4 regions of the Undibacterium sp. TJN25 genome follow, and region 3 is predicted to be linked to each of the others. Evidence: predicted binding sites of a transcription regulator. Region 3 holds the regulator's gene; each other region holds the start of a gene.
What was found. Region 3 encodes sigma-54, which starts transcription at its own class of promoters, with help from an activator protein. Its sites were predicted from a motif close to TGGCANGNAANCTGCTTT; they were not measured.
Positions count from the first base shown of each region.

Region 1: a site for sigma-54 is predicted at 2,069-2,086, ahead of ACO0LO_RS19050 (PEP-CTERM sorting domain-containing protein). Genes of this name have one in related genera too.
Region 2: a site for sigma-54 is predicted at 2,635-2,652, ahead of ACO0LO_RS08825 (PEP-CTERM sorting domain-containing protein). Genes of this name have one in related genera too.
Region 4: a site for sigma-54 is predicted at 2,253-2,270, ahead of ACO0LO_RS11000 (pilin). Genes of this name have one in related genera too.

Region 1 covers NZ_JBMPPM010000007.1:212,849-217,278, reverse strand. Annotated here, with positions in the region: gene ACO0LO_RS19065 (substrate-binding periplasmic protein) at 1-547, shown strand, start outside; gene ACO0LO_RS19060 (OmpW/AlkL family protein) at 706-1,344, shown strand; gene ACO0LO_RS19055 (4-fold beta flower protein) at 1,442-1,810, shown strand; gene ACO0LO_RS19050 (PEP-CTERM sorting domain-containing protein) at 2,143-2,928, shown strand; gene ACO0LO_RS19045 (sugar O-acetyltransferase) at 3,138-3,731, shown strand; gene ACO0LO_RS19040 (DUF6434 domain-containing protein) at 3,972-4,178, shown strand; gene ACO0LO_RS19035 (YybH family protein) at 4,227-4,430, shown strand, end outside.
Region 2 covers NZ_JBMPPM010000003.1:398,950-403,379, reverse strand. Annotated here, with positions in the region: gene ACO0LO_RS08835 (TIGR03013 family XrtA/PEP-CTERM system glycosyltransferase) at 1-424, opposite strand, end outside; gene ACO0LO_RS08830 (FAD-binding oxidoreductase) at 879-2,474, shown strand; gene ACO0LO_RS08825 (PEP-CTERM sorting domain-containing protein) at 2,718-3,470, shown strand; gene ACO0LO_RS08820 (N-acyl amino acid synthase FeeM domain-containing protein) at 3,857-4,430, shown strand, end outside.
Region 3 covers NZ_JBMPPM010000004.1:646,197-650,626, reverse strand. Annotated here, with positions in the region: gene ACO0LO_RS13030 (enoyl-CoA hydratase/isomerase family protein) at 1-1,012, opposite strand, end outside; gene hpf (ribosome hibernation-promoting factor, HPF/YfiA family) at 1,206-1,556, opposite strand; gene ACO0LO_RS13020 (RNA polymerase factor sigma-54) at 1,725-3,215, opposite strand; gene lptB (LPS export ABC transporter ATP-binding protein) at 3,231-3,974, opposite strand; gene lptA (lipopolysaccharide transport periplasmic protein LptA) at 3,976-4,430, opposite strand, start outside.
Region 4 covers NZ_JBMPPM010000004.1:186,907-191,336, forward strand. Annotated here, with positions in the region: gene moaC (cyclic pyranopterin monophosphate synthase MoaC) at 1-259, shown strand, start outside; gene ACO0LO_RS10995 (Wzy polymerase domain-containing protein) at 270-1,853, opposite strand; gene ACO0LO_RS11000 (pilin) at 2,361-2,819, shown strand; gene ACO0LO_RS11005 (hypothetical protein) at 2,947-4,430, shown strand, end outside.

The sequences.
Region 1 (4,430 bases), on a different contig from region 3:
GCTGAAACAGACCGGTATTCGTTATACGCTGGCCGGCTATCCGCTGAACCGCATCAAGGCCAATATCGCTTCCGGCAAGACCAGCATTTTTGTCGGCCCGCGCGGCATCAGCGATGTCCTGTACAGCCCCGAAAGAATACTGCTGAACAGCATCAACCTGTATAGCTTAAAAGGGCGCGCGCTGCCGAAGTCGATAGAAGAGCTCAAGGGCAGGTCGCTGATCGTCCTGTCGGGTTACAGCTATGACGGCATGGCTGCGCGTGTGACGGACCCCGTCAACAAGATCCGGGTGACCGATGCGTATACGCATGAAGCCGCCTTCAAGATGCTGCTTGTCGGCCGCGCGGAATTCGTGCTGGATTACCAGAGGCCGGCGGAGTTCGCGCTGAATAATATCCATGGCCAGGATGCGGTGGATTATCGCGAGCTGGCGCGCGCCGAATTTTTCCTGATACTGAACAAGCGTGTGCCCAACGCAGAGCAGGTCATGCAAAGACTGGCGGCGGCCTACCGCATACTGAAGCAATCCAACAGCGTGCTGAACTGACTCTTAATTGACTCTTAGTTGACTTTTTTGTCCTGCCGCTCCCGTATCGCCTTTCCTTGATCTAGGTCAAGCCGGGTCTTGATGCAGATCAAGGCTGCTATTGCGTCGCATGATTACACTTCTCCTTATACCAATGACGAACGATGAGGGAAGTAAACATGAAAAAGGCAGTGATGATTTCCGCGCTGAGCGCGGCCGTTTTGACACTCTTTGCAACTGCGGCCAATGCTGAAAATGCCGCGGCAACTGCAGAAGCAAGCCCGTGGATGCTGAGGGTACGCGCAGTCCACCTGGCGCCGGCAGACAAGTCCGACCCCATCGCCGGTGCTGGTGTGGCAGACCGCCTGGGCGTGTCGGAGAAGACCATTCCCGAAGTGGATATTTCTTATTTCTTCACGCCGAATATCTCTGCCGAACTGGTGCTGACCTATCCGCAAAAGCATGATGTGACACTGGACGGCAAGCGCATCGGCAGCTTCAAGCATCTGCCGCCGACACTGCTGGCGCAATACCATTTCCTGCCGGAAGCGCAGTTCAACCCCTACGTAGGCGCGGGCGTGAACTACACCCGCATCTCCAGCGTGAACCTGCTGGGCGGTGCAGGCTCGCTGGAAAACAGCAGCACCGGACTGGCGCTGCAGGCAGGCTTCGACTACAAGGTGGACCGGCACTGGTCGTTCAACGTCGATGTGAAAAAAGTGCAGATCCGCAGCGATGTGTATATCTCCGGTGCAAAGGCCAGCGCCGTCAAGGTGGACCCGCTGATGATAGGCGTGGGCGCAGGCTACCGCTTCTAAAATCCGCTTGGCGAAGGCATTGCCGGCATTGTGCGGCAATGCCCTCCGCGCATACACTGATACACTGTCCTTTTCAGGTGAAAAGAAAGGGCCGCAGATGACAACGATGACACCGGTCTTCGACCGCAATTGCACCCATGTAGGCTGGTACGACGCAACGCATGCCTATGTATTCGACACCCGCATGCAGTTCATCGCCTTCGTGCATGGCCGAGGCCTGTTCTCGTTGCGCGCGAAACACCTGGGCTTTTTCATGGATGGCATCTTCCGGGACCGCCAGGCCGGCGCTGTCGCCTTTACCCCCGGCCACACTGTCGGCGCCACACCACCCGTGCCTCCGGTGCCACCGACGCCGGCAGTGCCGCCCACCTTGAATACGCCATCTGCGCCGCCCACGCCGCCGGCGCCTGCAGCGCCGCCGGGCGCCTGGTCCAGGATGGGGTGGGGCGCCTTGCTGGCAAGCTAAAGTCGCCAGCTTCCTGGCGTCAGCGCTGCCCTCGGACAAGCCAGCGGACCAGAGCATCCTGAGCCCTCATCATGGGGTGCCTAAAAATCACCGAAACGGTGGGTAAGCCATGCAGCTTTGCTCAAAAATTTATTTCCCGGTTTTTTCTGGCCAAGATTGCGTAACTAAATGTAACGTAATATGTCGAAATACTTTACAAAAAGTATAGATATATTAATATTAAATTTTAAGTCATTGATTCCAAAAAGTTAATTATTTTGGCACAGGCTTTGCTATATAGCCCGTGCAGTATTGTTTAAAAATTAACTTTGATAAATCAGGAGTACGACTTAATGAAAAAACTTAGCTTGGCGCTTGCAATCGCCTTGATGTCCACCGGCAGCGCCTTTGCCAGCCCTTTCGTCAACGGCGGCTTTGAAGACGGCAATACCAGCGGCTGGACAACAGGCGCCGGATACCGTGGCAATACGCTGAACGCCGGCATGACGCCAGATCTGTTCCTGCCCAGCGGCGCTCTGTACAACGCCTCCTACACAAATCATTCCTCCCTCATTTCCGCAGGCACAGTGGATCCGATATTGGGCGGCCTGCTGGGCAGTACTGTCTACAACGGTAACTACTCCTACCGCGCCGAAGACACCACCAGCGGTGGCTATGCCTCCGTCATCAGCCAGAAAGTGACCAACTACACCGATGCCAACATTTTCTTCGCGTGGAAAGCCGTGCTGGAAAACGGCGGCCACTCGGATGATGAATCCGCGCTGATGATGATCGTGCTGCATGACGACACCAACAACACCGATGTCATCCGCCGCGTCTACAACGCAGGCGATGGCGGCGGCGGTGTGGATGGCCGCTTTTCATCCAGCGGCGATTTCTTCTATACATCCCAGTGGCAGCTGGAACAGCTGAACATCGATGCCAGCCTGTCCGGCCATGACTTTACGCTGTCGCTGCTGGCCGCAGACTGCAACCCCACCGCGCATACCGGTTACGCCTACCTGGACGGCTTCGGCGCCGTGCTGCCACCGGCCGATGTACCGGAACCAATGTCGATTGCCCTGTTCGGCCTGGGCCTGACCGGCATGGCAGCAGTGCGCCGCCGTAAAAAGAAGTAATCAGAAGTAATCAGAGTATTCAACAATGATGTAAGCCCGGCGCAACTTCGCGCCATGATGCCGCCCGGTGCAGACCAGGCGGCATTTTTTTTGGCGAGGAGCATGGCAGGCAACTGCCCTGGCCGCCGCAAGCCCACCGCCGGAACCCAAGTGCAGCATGCTATATGATGAACCTCCGCCCTTATATTCCCACATGCAGGAGATGATCCATGGCACAAAACAAGCCTGACGCCGACCCCGGCGACACCCGCAGCCAGAAAGAAAAAATGCTCGCCGGCGATCTGTACATTGCCGACGATGCCGAGCTCAGCCAGGCCGGCCGCCGCGCCCACCTACTGGCCCGCAACTATGAAGCGCGCTATGCAGAGAACCTGGAACAGGCGCAGCAGGTGCTGCAAGAACTGCTGGGCGAGCTGGGAGAGCAGGTCCACATCAAGCCGCCGCTGTACGTGGATTACGGCTTCAACATCCGCATAGGCGCCGGCACCTTTGCCAACTACGGCCTGGTCGCACTGGACGTGGCTGCCATCACCATAGGCCGCGACGTGCAGATCGGCCCCAACGTACAGCTGCTGACGCCGACCCACCCGGTAGAGGCCGACCTGAGGCGCGCCAAATACGAAGCCGCCAAACCCATCGTCATCGGCGACAACGTCTGGCTGGGCGGCGGCGCCATCGTGCTGGCCGGTGTAACCATAGGCGAAAACAGCGTGATCGGCGCAGGCGCGGTGGTGACCAGGGATATTCCGGCGAATGTGGTGGCGGTAGGGAATCCCGCGCGGGTGATCAGGGCGCTGGCCTGAACTGCAGCGCTACCGGCTTTCTTCCGGACGGATAACGAAGGTAACCGGGCAGGCAGCCGTTCCATCCTCACGATCTGGCTGCCTTGAAATAGCCGTCATGCCACGCCATCCTGCCACTGCACTCTGATGTTGCATTGACAATGTTTCTATGTCAACATGCCGTAAGCTTTTCTTTCTGCGTTCTTTCTACATTACCCGCTGCATTCACCATGTACAGCTCTGTGTAAGGAAAAAGTAAAAATGGATTTCGACTGGCATGGCAATCCCATCACGCGCACGACCGCGGTGGATGATACTTACAAGAACACGCAAAACGTGCGCCGCTTCATGACGCTGCAATGCGGCCCCGCCTTCAAATTCGACCGCGACTTCATGGCATGGATACGCAACGGCACAAGCAAAAACATGGGCGACGTTGTGGACGAATGGCTCAGGCGCAACGGATAGCGCGTTGGGTGGCTAAGGCCTACAGCCGCGCATAAGCAGGAGAGATAAATGAACGATCTTGATAGCCGGATTTTGCTCATGCTGAACGCCTATAAGGCAGCGGTCTTCAGTAAGGATGTGGATGCCTTCATGCGCCTCTACGACGACCGGGTAAGGGTATTCGACACCTGGGGCGTATGGTCCTACGAAGGTGCGGCGGCATGGCGAGGAATGATAGAAGAGTGGTTTTCTTCGCTGGGCACCGAGAAAGTG
Region 2 (4,430 bases), on a different contig from region 3:
ACTCCAGCGCCAGTGCGCCGCTGCCAAGAAACAGGATACGGGACTTCAGCAAGCCTACTTCCGAGAATTTAAAAATCAGCACCCTGGCTGCCAAGATCATCACGGCGGCAAAAATCATCACCAGACCCAGGATGCCGCGGCCGAAGTACAAGTCCGGCACCAGGTAGAACACCAGAGTGATGATGCCGAAGCCCAAGGCAAACGAAGGCATCAGGCGCAAAAAGGTATTTCGCAAGCCTTCGCGATAATTAATCTGGTACATACCCAGTGCACTCATGCTGAAAACGATTGCGCCCGCAAAAGCAATCGCCGATAACAGGAACTTGTCAGCTTGAGGAAGAAAGAGAGAATGCTGATCAAAAAAACGGAGCATTGCACCCATGTATACAGCAGCAACTGCGATGGCAAACTCAACGAGAAGCAAAACAGCCGTAATCCGTGAAACATGGTGATTGGCGATCCGCAAAATCAATTCTCCAAATAACTGAAAAACAGCAAGATTATTCAATAAAAAAACATTCAACGGAGGATACTACATTCCAATAAGACACTAAACCTATTTCGGACCATAATTAGGCATTCTGCCCGTAGATGTGGGCTGTATTGACACAAGAAGTGCGAATTGGAGCCCGCTTTCCGCGTTTATTTCCTCACGACAATTTTGCGCCGTATTCCTTTAAAAATTTCGATCAGATTACTTGCCAAGAAGAATTTATCGTTCTGCAATATACTTCGATGCGACGGGAGGCCCGCGTACCACCCAAACAGCCGACCCGCACCGAACAGACGGCACACGCCCACGTGTAAATGAAGTTCGCTAAGCACTTAATTGATAAGCGATGCAAGAGGCGTGCCACAGCAAGTAACAGGAGTTACCTATGACATTCGAGGCGGCACTCTCCGACTGGACAAATCTGCTAGGCGCTCACCAGGTGCTCAACGCACAGGCGACACAGCAAACGTACGGAGCGGATACCAATGGCATCACCCGCGCACTGCCGGGGGCCTTGCTCATCAACAATAGCAAACTGCTGCCAGAAGTGCTGCGCATTGCCAGCCGGCACGGCGTGCCGGTCTATCCCATCAGTACCGGCAAAAACTGGGGATATGGGAGCTCGTTGCCGGCCCGCGACCATTGCATGATCCTGGATTTGTCACGCCTGACAAAAATTCTGGGCTTTGATGCAGAGCTTGGCGTCGTCACGCTGGAACCCGGAGTGACACAGGGCATGCTGGCAGAATTTCTGGACCACGGCGGCCATTCCTTTTTGGTACCTGTCACAGGTGCCGGCCCCACCTGCAGTCTGGTGGGCAATGCGCTGGAGCGCGGGTATGGCATCACTCCTTATACAGACCACTTTGGCGCCGTGACCGACCTGGAAGCCGTACTGGCGGATGGCTCACTCTACCGCACCGCTCTGCGCGAGGCCGGCGGCGATGACCTTGCGCGCCTGTTCAAAGGCGGTATCGGCCCTGCGTCAACCGGCTTGTTCACCCAGAGCGGCTTTGGCGTGGTCACCCAAATGAGCATTGCATTGGCGCGCAGGCCGGAATGCATCAAGGCCTGCCTGTTCAGTCTGAAAGACGACAGCCTGCTGGAACCAGCCGTTGAACGCATACGGAACATATTGTCGATATTGCCCGGCACCGTCGGCGGCATCAATCTGATGAACCAGCACAGGACATTGGCGATGGCTGCGCCCTTTCCGCAAGACAGACTGGGTGCCGATGGCATGATCCCGGCTGAAGTGATCCAGAAAATGGGGGGGCAATACCAGCTTGCACCCTGGACCGGCTTTGGCACGCTGTACGGCAGTAATCGCATGGTGGCTGCGGCACAGAAAGAGATACGCACGGCTTTGTCGGGCATCGCCAGCCGGCTGTTGTTTATCAGCCCCGAGCGTGCCGGCACGCTGGCCAGCCTGGTCGGCCATCTGCCGGGCACAGGCGCGAAACGGCTGTCACGGACGGTGGGCACACTGGCGAAATCCCTGCAATTAGTGGCGGGACGGCCGAATGAAACTGCCTTACCGTTGGCGTACTGGCGCAATCCGAATCCCCCGGCTGGCGCATTGCGCAACCCCGCCGCGGACGGCTGCGGATTGATCTGGTATGCGCCACTGGTGCCCATGCGTCCAGCGGGAATCAGGGCGTATGTGGAAATGGTGAAAGAAGTAACAAAAAAACATGGAATAGAGCCCCTGATCACCCTGACTTCCATCAGCGACCGTGTTTTCGACAGTACGGTACCTATCATTTTTGAGAAAGAGAGCGCCGAGGCGCAGCAAAATGCTGAGCGCTGCTACCAGGATTTGCTGGAAACGGGCCGGTCATTAGGCGTTTTCCCCTACAGGGTAGGAATACATTCCATGGAGCATCTGGCGTCCTTGCAGGATCATGCGCATCGTTTTCACAGCAAATTGAAGAATCATCTTGATCCGGCAAATATCCTGGCACCCGGGCGGTATAGCTGAACACCCACAACTTATTGTCATAATGAAATTTTTTGCATCAACTCGCATGTCGACTTTTTTTACACTACAGTAAGTGTTACGTAAAAAAAAGCTTGCTCCGCTCTATAGATATTAATATTTTTCCTTTATTTTCAAAGGCTTAATAAAAATTCTCTAGTCCTGGCACACTCCCTGCTTTATACCAAGGCAAGAGACTCTCGGAGTCGTCTAAAGCGAAGTAAAACTTAACTCTAGGAGAATAAAATGAATTTTCTGAAAAAAGCAATATTTGGTGCCGCGACAGCGTTGGTATTTTCCGGTGCTGCATTCGCTAGCCCAGTCAATGTTGATGGCGTAATCTGGAATGCAGGCGCAGACTTTACAGGTATCAACGTAACGCTGACTGAGACAATTGATCCATCTTCCGGCGCATTGAGCGGTTTTGGTGTTATCACATCATTAAACGGACAAGGTGCTAGTTCATTTTGCCCAGGTTGCCAACTGACTGTGCAATACTCTGGCTACACTCCAGTAAGCGGCGGCGTTTTGCCTAGCCCTACAGGCAATGGTACACAAATCGCATATCAAGGCGGCCAAATCAACATTTTTGTTCATCATGACAATGACTTGAACCCAAATGATCCATTGTCTTTGAATGCTGGCAACACAGGTGGCGATCTGTGGTTGACATTGGAAGGTCATGCTATCAATGGCGTAACTTTGACAGGCTCCAATTTCTTCCCTAGCTTCCTGTTTGGCTCAGGACTGTGGGATGTTACTGGGGGCGCAGGTTCTGCTTATCTGAACACAAACACCAAGCAAGACGGTGCTGACTTCTCTTTCTCTAATACTTTTACTTCGTTCCCAGGTACTCCAGATACTCCATCGAGCCCACTGTTTTCAGTCGGTTCGGGCACATTCCAAGGAAACAGCATCCCAGAACCAGGCTCCATGGCTTTGGTAGGTCTGGGCCTGTTGGCAGCCGGCGCTCTGCGTCGTCGTCAAGCTTCAAAATAATTTGCCAGGGTTTTTCCTAGCATCTGTAAGGGCCCTGCAATGCAGGGCCTTTTTTATTTGTCGGCACAAAAAAACAAATAATCCGGCATCGCTACAGGATGCCGTTTCGCATTTCGATCAATCTTCTGAATCCGCAGTATGATCAGTTGTTTAAGCATTGGCTCGATGCGCTGCCAGGTATGCTCCATCTGCGCAAAGTAAATCGTTGAAGAGATTTTGTTCCACCAGTTTTTTGTTAGTATTAAGCGCAAACATTCAAGTAATGTTTCTTGCTGTCACACAATGTTCGTTCTAACTTCGTATAATAATGATACTGGCGTCCGCAAGAAGTGTTGGTCGATTTGCTCCATCATTTGCGCGATGTCTACCTGCCTCCGGAGAGAACAATGGCAAATAACCGACTCGTGAAAAACACGCGCAAGCTGATGCATGAAGCAATCAGAAAAATGATCAGCTTTCTGCCGAAGACCGGGAAATTTGCGGTGTACCGTTCTTTCGTTGAGTGCAATCCTGCGCCGACTGAGCGCCTGGTACTGAAAATAGCAGAAACCCAGGAAGAACTGGAAGCCTGTTTCGCCTTACTGCACGATGCCTATGTCGGCAGCGGCTTCATGAAACCGGATCCTTCGGGCATGCGGGTTACCTTGTACCATGCGCTGCCAACCACGACCACTTTGTGCGCAAAGTATGATGGCCAGGTCGTCGGCACTTTGTCGCTGATCAGGGAGAGCGCACTAGGATTTCCACTGCAAAAAATCTTCGACCTGACGGATGTGCGCAAACACGAAGGCAATATTGCTGAGGTTTCCGCACTGGCAGTGCACAGAAAATTTCGCAAGACCGGCGGCAGTATCCTGTTTCCGCTGATGAAATTCATGTATGAATATTGCACGACCTTCTTTGATACCAGGCATCTGGTCATCGCTGTCAATCCTTATCATATAGAGATGTATGAATCGC
Region 3 (4,430 bases):
CGCCCAGGCTAGGCGGCGACCACTTCGGTGTGTTGTCCTTGTCTACCACCAGTGCACGCACGCCTTCCAGTACTTCGCCGTGCTTGAAGCAATGGCGCACCATATCGCGTTCCATGCGCAGGCAGGCAGCAACGGTCATGCCGGCGCCGCGCCGTATCTGCTCCAGCGTCACGCATACCAGTAGCGGAGAGCGCTTCTGCATGACGGCGAGGGTCTGCCGCGCGAATTCGCTGCCGTCTTCCGACAGCGTTGCAATGATCGTTGCCACATCGCCGGCGGAAAAATACTGGTCTATCAGGCTGCGGTGCGTTGCCAGCGAGCTTTCTTCCAGCTTGATTTCCTCTGCAAACGGCGCAGCAAATTCGCGGATCGCCGCGCGGATATCGGCCTGCTGCGTCGAAGTCAGCAGATGCATCAGCGCAGGTATCGCACTGGTAGGCACATAGACATCCGCCAGTTCGGCGTAAATCGCATCGGCCGCCTTGAAGATTTCTCCGGTCAGGCCCAGGTAGGTCCCCAATTGCCCCGGAGCACGCGACAGGAAATAACCGCCGCCCACGTCCGGGAACAGGCCGATATTGACCTCCGGCATGGCCATCTTGGTACGCTCGGTGACTATGCGCATACGGCATGAAGGGCCCGCCTGCGCAATGCCCATGCCGCCGCCCATGACCACGCCGTTCAGCAGCGCAATATACGGCTTGGGATAAAAATGGATCAGATGGTTCAGCGCATATTCTTCGGTGAAGAAGTCTTCCAGTAAGGCGCTGTCGCCCCTCGGCGTGGACGTGCCCGCATCGTAAAAGAAGCGGATGTCGCCGCCGGCGCAAAAAGCCTTTTCACTGGAACTAGAAATAAAGACGGCGCCGACATTATCCGCTTCGCGCCATTGCAGCAATATCTGTGTCAGCTCCCGGACCATGTCCAGGGAAAGGGAATTCAATGCCTTGGGTCTGTCCAGCGTGATAAAGCCTATCTGGTTCTGGACGAAGGTCTGGACGTATTCGCTCATGGAAAAGATCGTAGTGAGATGAAAAGCCTATTTTAGCGCGTATGCGCGATTTATCCGGGCAGCCCGCGATTCTTTGGTAAAAGAAATATTTTTCGGGGTTTCCGGTTCGCTTGCGGCCGGGTCACAAGTGCGGCGAACCCAATAAAAAAGGATGCCGGTTGGCATCCTTCGTTATTCCAGTACCAGGCGCCGGTCAGGCGGAAGCGGAGGCAGGATCAGGGATATGCTTGATCGCGTCGTTTTTGTGGCCTTGGATTTTGTCTTTGTGTTTGATGACTTGCCTGTCGAGTTTGTCGATCAGCGTGTCTATCGCTGCATACAGGTCTTGTGCGAGGCTTTCGACGTGGATGTCTTTGCCGCTGATGTGAAGATTGATATCGGCTTTATGGCGTTTTTCTTTTTCCCGGAGCTTGTCAACGGTCAGGATGACTGCAATATCAATGACTTGATCGAAGTGCCGCCTTATCCTCTCTAGCTTGTTTTGCACATGTTCACGGATTGCTGGAGTAACTTCGAGGTGATGTCCACTGATTGTGAGATTCATACGGCGCTCCTATGGTAGATGTTACTTGCTATATAGCATGGTGCTAGCCCTGAAGATCGAGCTAAATTATATATAGCAATGCAAGACGCAATTACAAGGACTTGTTACAGAAATCTGAAAAATCAGCATGCATTACTGCAATAAATGCCGCTGGGAATTCCAGGATTTTTATAAGGATTTGCGCAGGCTTACTGGAGGGATTTTCAAGGCTTCCCGGTATTTTGCGACGGTGCGTCGCGCGATGACCATGCCTTGTTCACCCAGCATGTCTGCGATCTTGCTGTCAGAGAGTGGGTTCTTCTGGTCTTCTGCTCCTATCAATTGCTTGATGAGTGCCCGTATTGCGGTGGATGACGCTTCACCCCCGGTTTCCGTCGCAACGTGGCTACCGAAAAAGTACTTCAACTCAAACATTCCATGCGGGGTCAGCATGTATTTTTGGGTTGTGACACGGGAAATAGTACTCTCGTGTAAACCCAGTGTATCAGCAATTTCGCGCAAAACAAGTGGTCTCATCGCAACAGCACCATGCGTGAAAAAATTGCGTTGCCTTTCAACTATCGCCTGCGCAACGCGCAGTATCGTATCGAAGCGCTGCCGCATATTCTTGATCAGCCAGCGGGCTTCCTGCAGCTGGGAGCTCAGTGTGCCATCGCCGCGGTTCTGTTTCATGATGTTCGCGTACATGCTGTTGACGCGCAGGCGCGGCATCACATCCTGGTTCAGCAACACCTGCCAGCCGTTTTTTGATTTCCTGACAATAACATCCGGCACCACGTAGTCCGATGCATCGGCAGTAAATTCGGCGCCGGGATGTGGCTTGCATTGCTTGATGACAACCTGAGATTCACGCAAGTCCTCATCGTCGCAAGTAAGCACTTTTTTCAGCTTGTTGAAATCGCGCTGTGCAAAAAGGGTTAAATGTTTTTCAACAATTTCCAGTGCCAGCCGGCGTGTGACGAAAGGGATTTTCGGCAGCCGCCTGATTTGCAGCGCCAGGCATTCGGAAAGGCTGCGCGCGCCTACGCCGGCCGGCTCGAAACTCTGCAGCATGTTCAGCGCAAAATTCAGCTCCTCCGGCTCCACGCACAGTTCCAGGGGCAACGCGCCATGGATATCGTCCAGCGATTCCGTCAGGTAGCCGTTGCCGTCCAGCGCATCGATGATCAGCTCTATCAGTGCACGGTCGCGTATTTCCTTGACGGTGACGCGCATCTGTTCCAGCAGGTGCTCCCTGAGCGAGGTCTGCGCACATTCCAGCTGTGGGCGCCCTTCATCCTCTTCCGGACCTTTGGAGCCTTGCGGCATGTCGTCAAAACTCCAGTCCTCTTCATTGGCGCTGGTCGTATCCGTCGCATTTGGGCTTTCACCGCTTTCGCCACTGTCGACTGGCGCAACCGGCTCGTCGCCGCCATTGTTGACAGGGCTGCTGTCGTTGTCCGAACCGCTGCTGGTGGCGCTGATGGCGCCGTCCGCCAATAACCTGACGGCATTGTCCAAAGGATCGTCCACCCGCTCCAGCAAAGGATTATCGGTCAGCAGGTTTTCCAGCTCCTGATGCAATTCCAGCGTTGATAGCTGCAGCAAACGTATCGATTGCTGCAGTTGCGGCGTTAATGCCAGATGCTGCGAGGTGCGGAGTTGTAGGCTTTGTTTCATAGGGGGCGGTATCCGTTACATCCGGAAGTGCTCTCCCAGGTAAACCTTGCGTACGGATTCATTGGCGACGATCTCATCCGGCCTGCCGCTGGCCAGCACCGCGCCCTGGTTGATAATGTAGGCGTGGTCGCAGATACCCAGGGTTTCGCGCACATTGTGGTCGGTGATCAGCACGCCGATGCCGCGTTCCTTGAGGAAGCGGACAATGCGCTGGATCTCGATCACGGCAATCGGATCCACGCCGGCGAATGGTTCGTCCAGCAGCACGAAGCGCGGGCTGGTTGCCAGCGCCCTGGCGATTTCCACACGGCGGCGCTCGCCGCCGGACAGGGACAGCGCCTGGTTTTCGCGGATTTTTTCTATCTGCAGTTCGGCCAGCAAGGTATCCAGCCTTTCCTCGATTTTGGCCTTTTCCAACAGCTTGCCGTTCTCATCTCTTTGCAATTCCAGCACGGCGCGGATATTGTCTTCCACCGACAGCTTGCGAAATACCGACGCCTCCTGCGGCAGGTAGGACAGGCCCAGCGATGCGCGCTTGTGGATGGGCAGGTGAGAAATGTCGGTGCCGTTGACGTCTATCTTGCCCGCGTCGGACGGCACCAGGCCTACGATCATGTAAAAGGACGTGGTCTTGCCGGCGCCGTTCGGGCCCAGCAAGCCGACCACTTCACCGCTCTTGACCTCCAGCGAAACGTCGCGCACGACTTGCCGCGCGCCGTATTTCTTTTGCAGGCCGCTGATAATAAGGGTGCTCGTCATATTATTTTTTCTGTGTGTTCTGCGTGGTCGGTGAATCCGGCTTGGGTTCTTCCAGCTTGGGCTGTATGGTGATCTTGATCCTGCCACCGCCAGACACGCTGGTGCCCGACGCATTGTTGGCGCCGACAAAGTTCTCGGTCTTGCTGTCATACGACATGAACTCGCCTTCCTGCTCCTGCGTGACTTTTTTGCCTTCCAGGTATTTCACGTGCGCCTTATTGAAGAATTTGACGACCTCGGTTTTTTCGTCGTATTCCATGCGGTCGGCAACGCCCTCCACCCACAGGTTGGGGCCGCCATCCCGCTTCTGTCTGAAAAACGCCTGGCCGCCGGGACCCCTGGTCATGACGATGAACTGGAATCCCTCAGCACCTTCGGTCGCGACGGCCTTGTCGGTCTTGATCAGCAGCGTGCCGCGCGTGATCTCCACGTTGCCGGTCATGGTCTTGATCTTGG
Region 4 (4,430 bases), 460 kb from region 3:
CCACCCGCTCGCCCTGACCCGGGTCGCGGTGGATTTTAGCATTGACGAACAGAAAAACAGCGTCAGCTGCACAGCACAGGTAGAAACCGTCGGCAAGACCGGCGTGGAGATGGAAGCTTTAACCGCCGTCCAGGTAGGCCTGCTAACCATCTACGATATGTGTAAGGCCGTGGATCGCGGCATGGTGATGGGCGATGTGCGGGTGCTGGAAAAGCATGGCGGGAAATCGGGGAATTGGGTGAGCCTGATAGACGGCTGAACCAAACCCCTTAGTTCCGTTCCCGCGGCGGCATCTGGCTGAACACCCAGCCATATCTTGCGGGATCGACGGCCCCCTTGGCCTTCCAGTAGTCGTAATAGGCGTTATAAGAAAATGGGTGCAGGCGCTGCAGCGTAATCATGGTGCGCAACGCTTTTTGGGGTTGCCCGTTCAGCACATACACTTCCGCCATCGTATTTAATATGTGCACGAAACCGAAGCGGTAGCCCGTGCGCTCAACGAATGCAATTTCCTGCTCCGACATGCCCTCGCGCGGCTGCACCTTCATTAATTTGAAGTAATCGAAGAAATACGGATACAAGGTAAATTCAGGCTGCTCCAGCGCTTTTTTGTCATAGGTATAACCGGCCTGCTCCCAGCGCAACGCAGCAAATCCATCCTGCACCCGCTGATAATCCAGCGTCATCACAGCCATCACGATCATCGGCAGCACTGCCACTGCAAGCATGCTTTTGCGTGCAACAGGCACCGGCTCTGTTTGCCAATGCATTTGGTGCACCATGCCCATCAGCACCGCCACCGGGATCAGCACAAAGGCATACCACAACGGAAACTCCACCATGCTATGCACCAATGCCGCCACAAACACCAGGCTGGCAAAGCGGAATGAATCTGACCGGCCTGCCTGCCGAGCCATACTGAAATACCATGCCGCCAATACTGCAATCAGCGCAATGGTTGCCGGCCAGCCCAGCTCTGCCGCAAAATTCAATATCAGGTTATGCGAATGCTCGGCATAGGTCGTCGGCGTAAAATCAGCGGCAATCCTGACCTGTTCGGAGCCGAAGCCAAACCAGCCCACGCCGAACCACGGATGCTGCAGGCTCATCTGTAAAGCCTGTTGCATCAGCACGGTCCGCTCCGACCTGCCGCCTATATGTTCCGCTACCGACTTGGTGTCTACCCCGACCATCGCGGACAAAGCAGGCATTGCCAGCACAAAGCCGATGTAAGCCAGCATCAGCGCAATCAGCAATATCCCGCTCACCGGCTTCTCTTGCCGCCGCCGTGGCCACAGCATCACCACAAATGCGGGACAAATAATCCAGCCTATCCTGGACTGCGTCAGGCTCAGTCCCCATAACAGAAACACCGCCAGCAACGCCGCTACCGCAGCAGGCAAGCGGGATTGCTGATACAGCCACCACACCGCCGCCAAGGCCATACATAATAGAAGTGCCAGTTGATTCGGCTGCGCGACATTGGCGTACGGTCGCAAAGCGATGTTGGCGCTGTGCGCGATATACATGACTACAGGCGACAGATCCAGCCCAAGAAATTGCGCATTTTGCATCACCACCGACAGCAAGCCAGCCAGTAACAACGCCGCCGCCAGCATCAGACAAATTTTAAAATCCCCGCCAGGCTCCGCCGCCACCGTAGCCCCATACACCATCGCCAGCGCCGCCAGCGCCAGGTACGCCATGGCGATAAATACTTCCCAACGGTGCTCTATCAGACCGAATAGCAGCTGCGCACTTATCAATAGTGCAATGGCAACCGGCACACCCATTATTCCCGGCAAATTCAGCTGCGACTTTTCACGAAAGGCCAGCACTGCAAGTGCCGACAACAATCCAAGCAGCGCCAGCGCGTCGTGGTAATAAGTACGGAACGGATGGATGTGCTGCGGATTAATATAGGAGGCAATTATGAATAACCCAAAGATCAATAGGGAGCGATGAATTTGCTTTTGTTCGGGCATTTTACGGTAAGGGCATCATGACAGCTGAAGTCAGGATGATAGCAAGCAGGGAATTTTAGTTTGGAACTATTTTTGTAGTGACGGGCGGTAGAGATTTGCCCAGAAGAGTTAAAACGGTTTCAAGAAATTGATAGCACTTGTCTTTAAAGTGACGAATTTTGTCAAAACCAGCAAAATCCGTCAGTAATATGGTGCTGAAACACTAATTATCGGAGCGATTCAGCGATAATAGTGTATAAAATATAGTTTTTTCGCAAAAAAACTCTCAGGCACATTACTTGCTCAACAGCATAGGCATTATCAAACCCCAGAATTGTTTCACAATCATCACCTTATTAGGAGTTCACTATGAACACAAGACAACGCAGCCTTTCCATGAAGGCAGTAAAAGCGGCACAAAAGGGCTTCACGCTGATCGAATTGATGATCGTGGTAGCGATTATCGGTATTCTGGCTGCAGTGGCTATTCCTGCTTACCAGGATTACACCGTAAAGGCTAAAGTTTCTGCAGGCCCAAGCTTAGCCAGCCCTGCAATGACCGCGCTGGGCGTTGCTTGCAGCGAAGGTACATTAACTGGTACATTTGCAAATACTTCGTTGGGTTTGCCAAAAAATATATCAATTACTGATAACAAATACGTTCAAAAAGTTGATGCTATCGGTAAAGCATCGAATGCTGGCGGTACTATCACTATCACTTATAACGCTATTGGTAACAATGTTGCCAATAACGCCACAATTATTTATCAAGGTACATGTGCAGCAGGCAGCGGTATGACTTGGACAGTTGATACAAATAGTACTGTTGCACCAAAATATTTGCCAAAAACCTAATTAGTTACGCTCACTCAAAAAAAAGGAGCCTATATCGGCTCCTTTTTTTTTGGATAGCAATATAGCTTCTCATAGTTCCAATTCCTGCAATCTGGTGTCGAATTTTACGGAAAATAAGCAACATTTCATGCCAATAGTTAAACATCGACTTTTTCTTTTATTGGCCGCATTAGCAATTATTGCAGGTTTGACTTATTTTGCTTACAAGCCTGGATTATCGGGTCCGTTCATATTTGATGATGCCCCGAACATAACAAATAACAGTGGCATCGCCATTCAAAATCTCCACTGGAAAACGCTTTGGCAAGCTGCATTTTCAAGTGCAAGCGGGCCGTTAAGCCGCCCCGTCAGCATGCTAAGCTTCGCATTAAATTACTATGTAACTGGCTACAATAGCTATTATTTTAAGCTAACCAATCTCGTCATCCACATATTGTGCGGAATTGGGATTTTTTGCCTAAGTTCTTCAATTTTGAAAGTCCTTCAAACTCGCTCTAATTCATCCTTAGCGACATATCAACAGGACATCGTAAGTCTTTTCGTCACAGCGGCGTGGCTGTTTCATCCCCTAAGTTTGACGAGTGTACTCTACACTGTACAGCGAATGACTTCTCTTTCAGCATTGTTCTGCATATGGGGGTTAGTGATCTATCTGCGGGGAAGGTTAAAGCAGATTGAAAGCGGTTCTAGCGAAATCCTTATTGTCATCAGCTTGCTCGTTTTCGCTCCTCTAGCGATATTGAGTAAAGAAACCGGTGCTTTATTACCTCTTTTATTTTTGGTTGCAGAACTAACTCTCTTAAATTTTAAAACAAAAGCACGGGCGAACTGCATATTCTTGACGATTTTCTTTGCAGCGTGCGTTGTGCTTCCCGCTACCATCGCACTTGCATACACAGCGCTCCATCCTCAATGGATAACCGGGGTATATTCTATCCGTGACTTCACGCTCGCTGAACGCGTTATGACGGAAGCGAGGGTGCTTTGTTATTACCTAAAGCTTATTCTGCTTCCAGGCATCTCCGACCTAGGCTTGTATCATGACGATATTCCCCTATCGCATGGATTACTCGATCCCTTCAGCACGCTAACATCGATTATTGCAATCATATTGATGCTAGCAGGTGCGTTCATCTCCAGAAAAAAATTCCCTGCTCTCTCTTTTGGCGTCTTATTTTTCTTCACCGGCCATATTCTTGAATCAACTGTCTTTGGCTTGGAAATTGCTCATGAACATCGTAATTATTTACCAATGTTCGGCCCTATTTTTGCTTTGTTTTACTATGTTTTATTTCCTCTCGAAAACATTGCCATTTTAAAAATCAGGCGACTGGCCGCATTAATGCTAATTTCGCTATTTGGGGTTGTAACACATTCCCGGTCGCATGATTGGGCTAATCCCTTTGATTTGTACTCGAGTGAAGTAAGGCATCATCCTAGTTCAGCAAGGACAAATCTTGAAATGGGCACCATGTTTGGTAGCATCGAAACACCCGTTCCTGAAGCCCTTGCTTATAACTATACTTTAGCACGCTCCTACTATGAAAAAACAAGCAAACTCGATCCAAACTTTACAAGCGCCCTGGTCGGTCTAATTAAATTGAGCGCGAT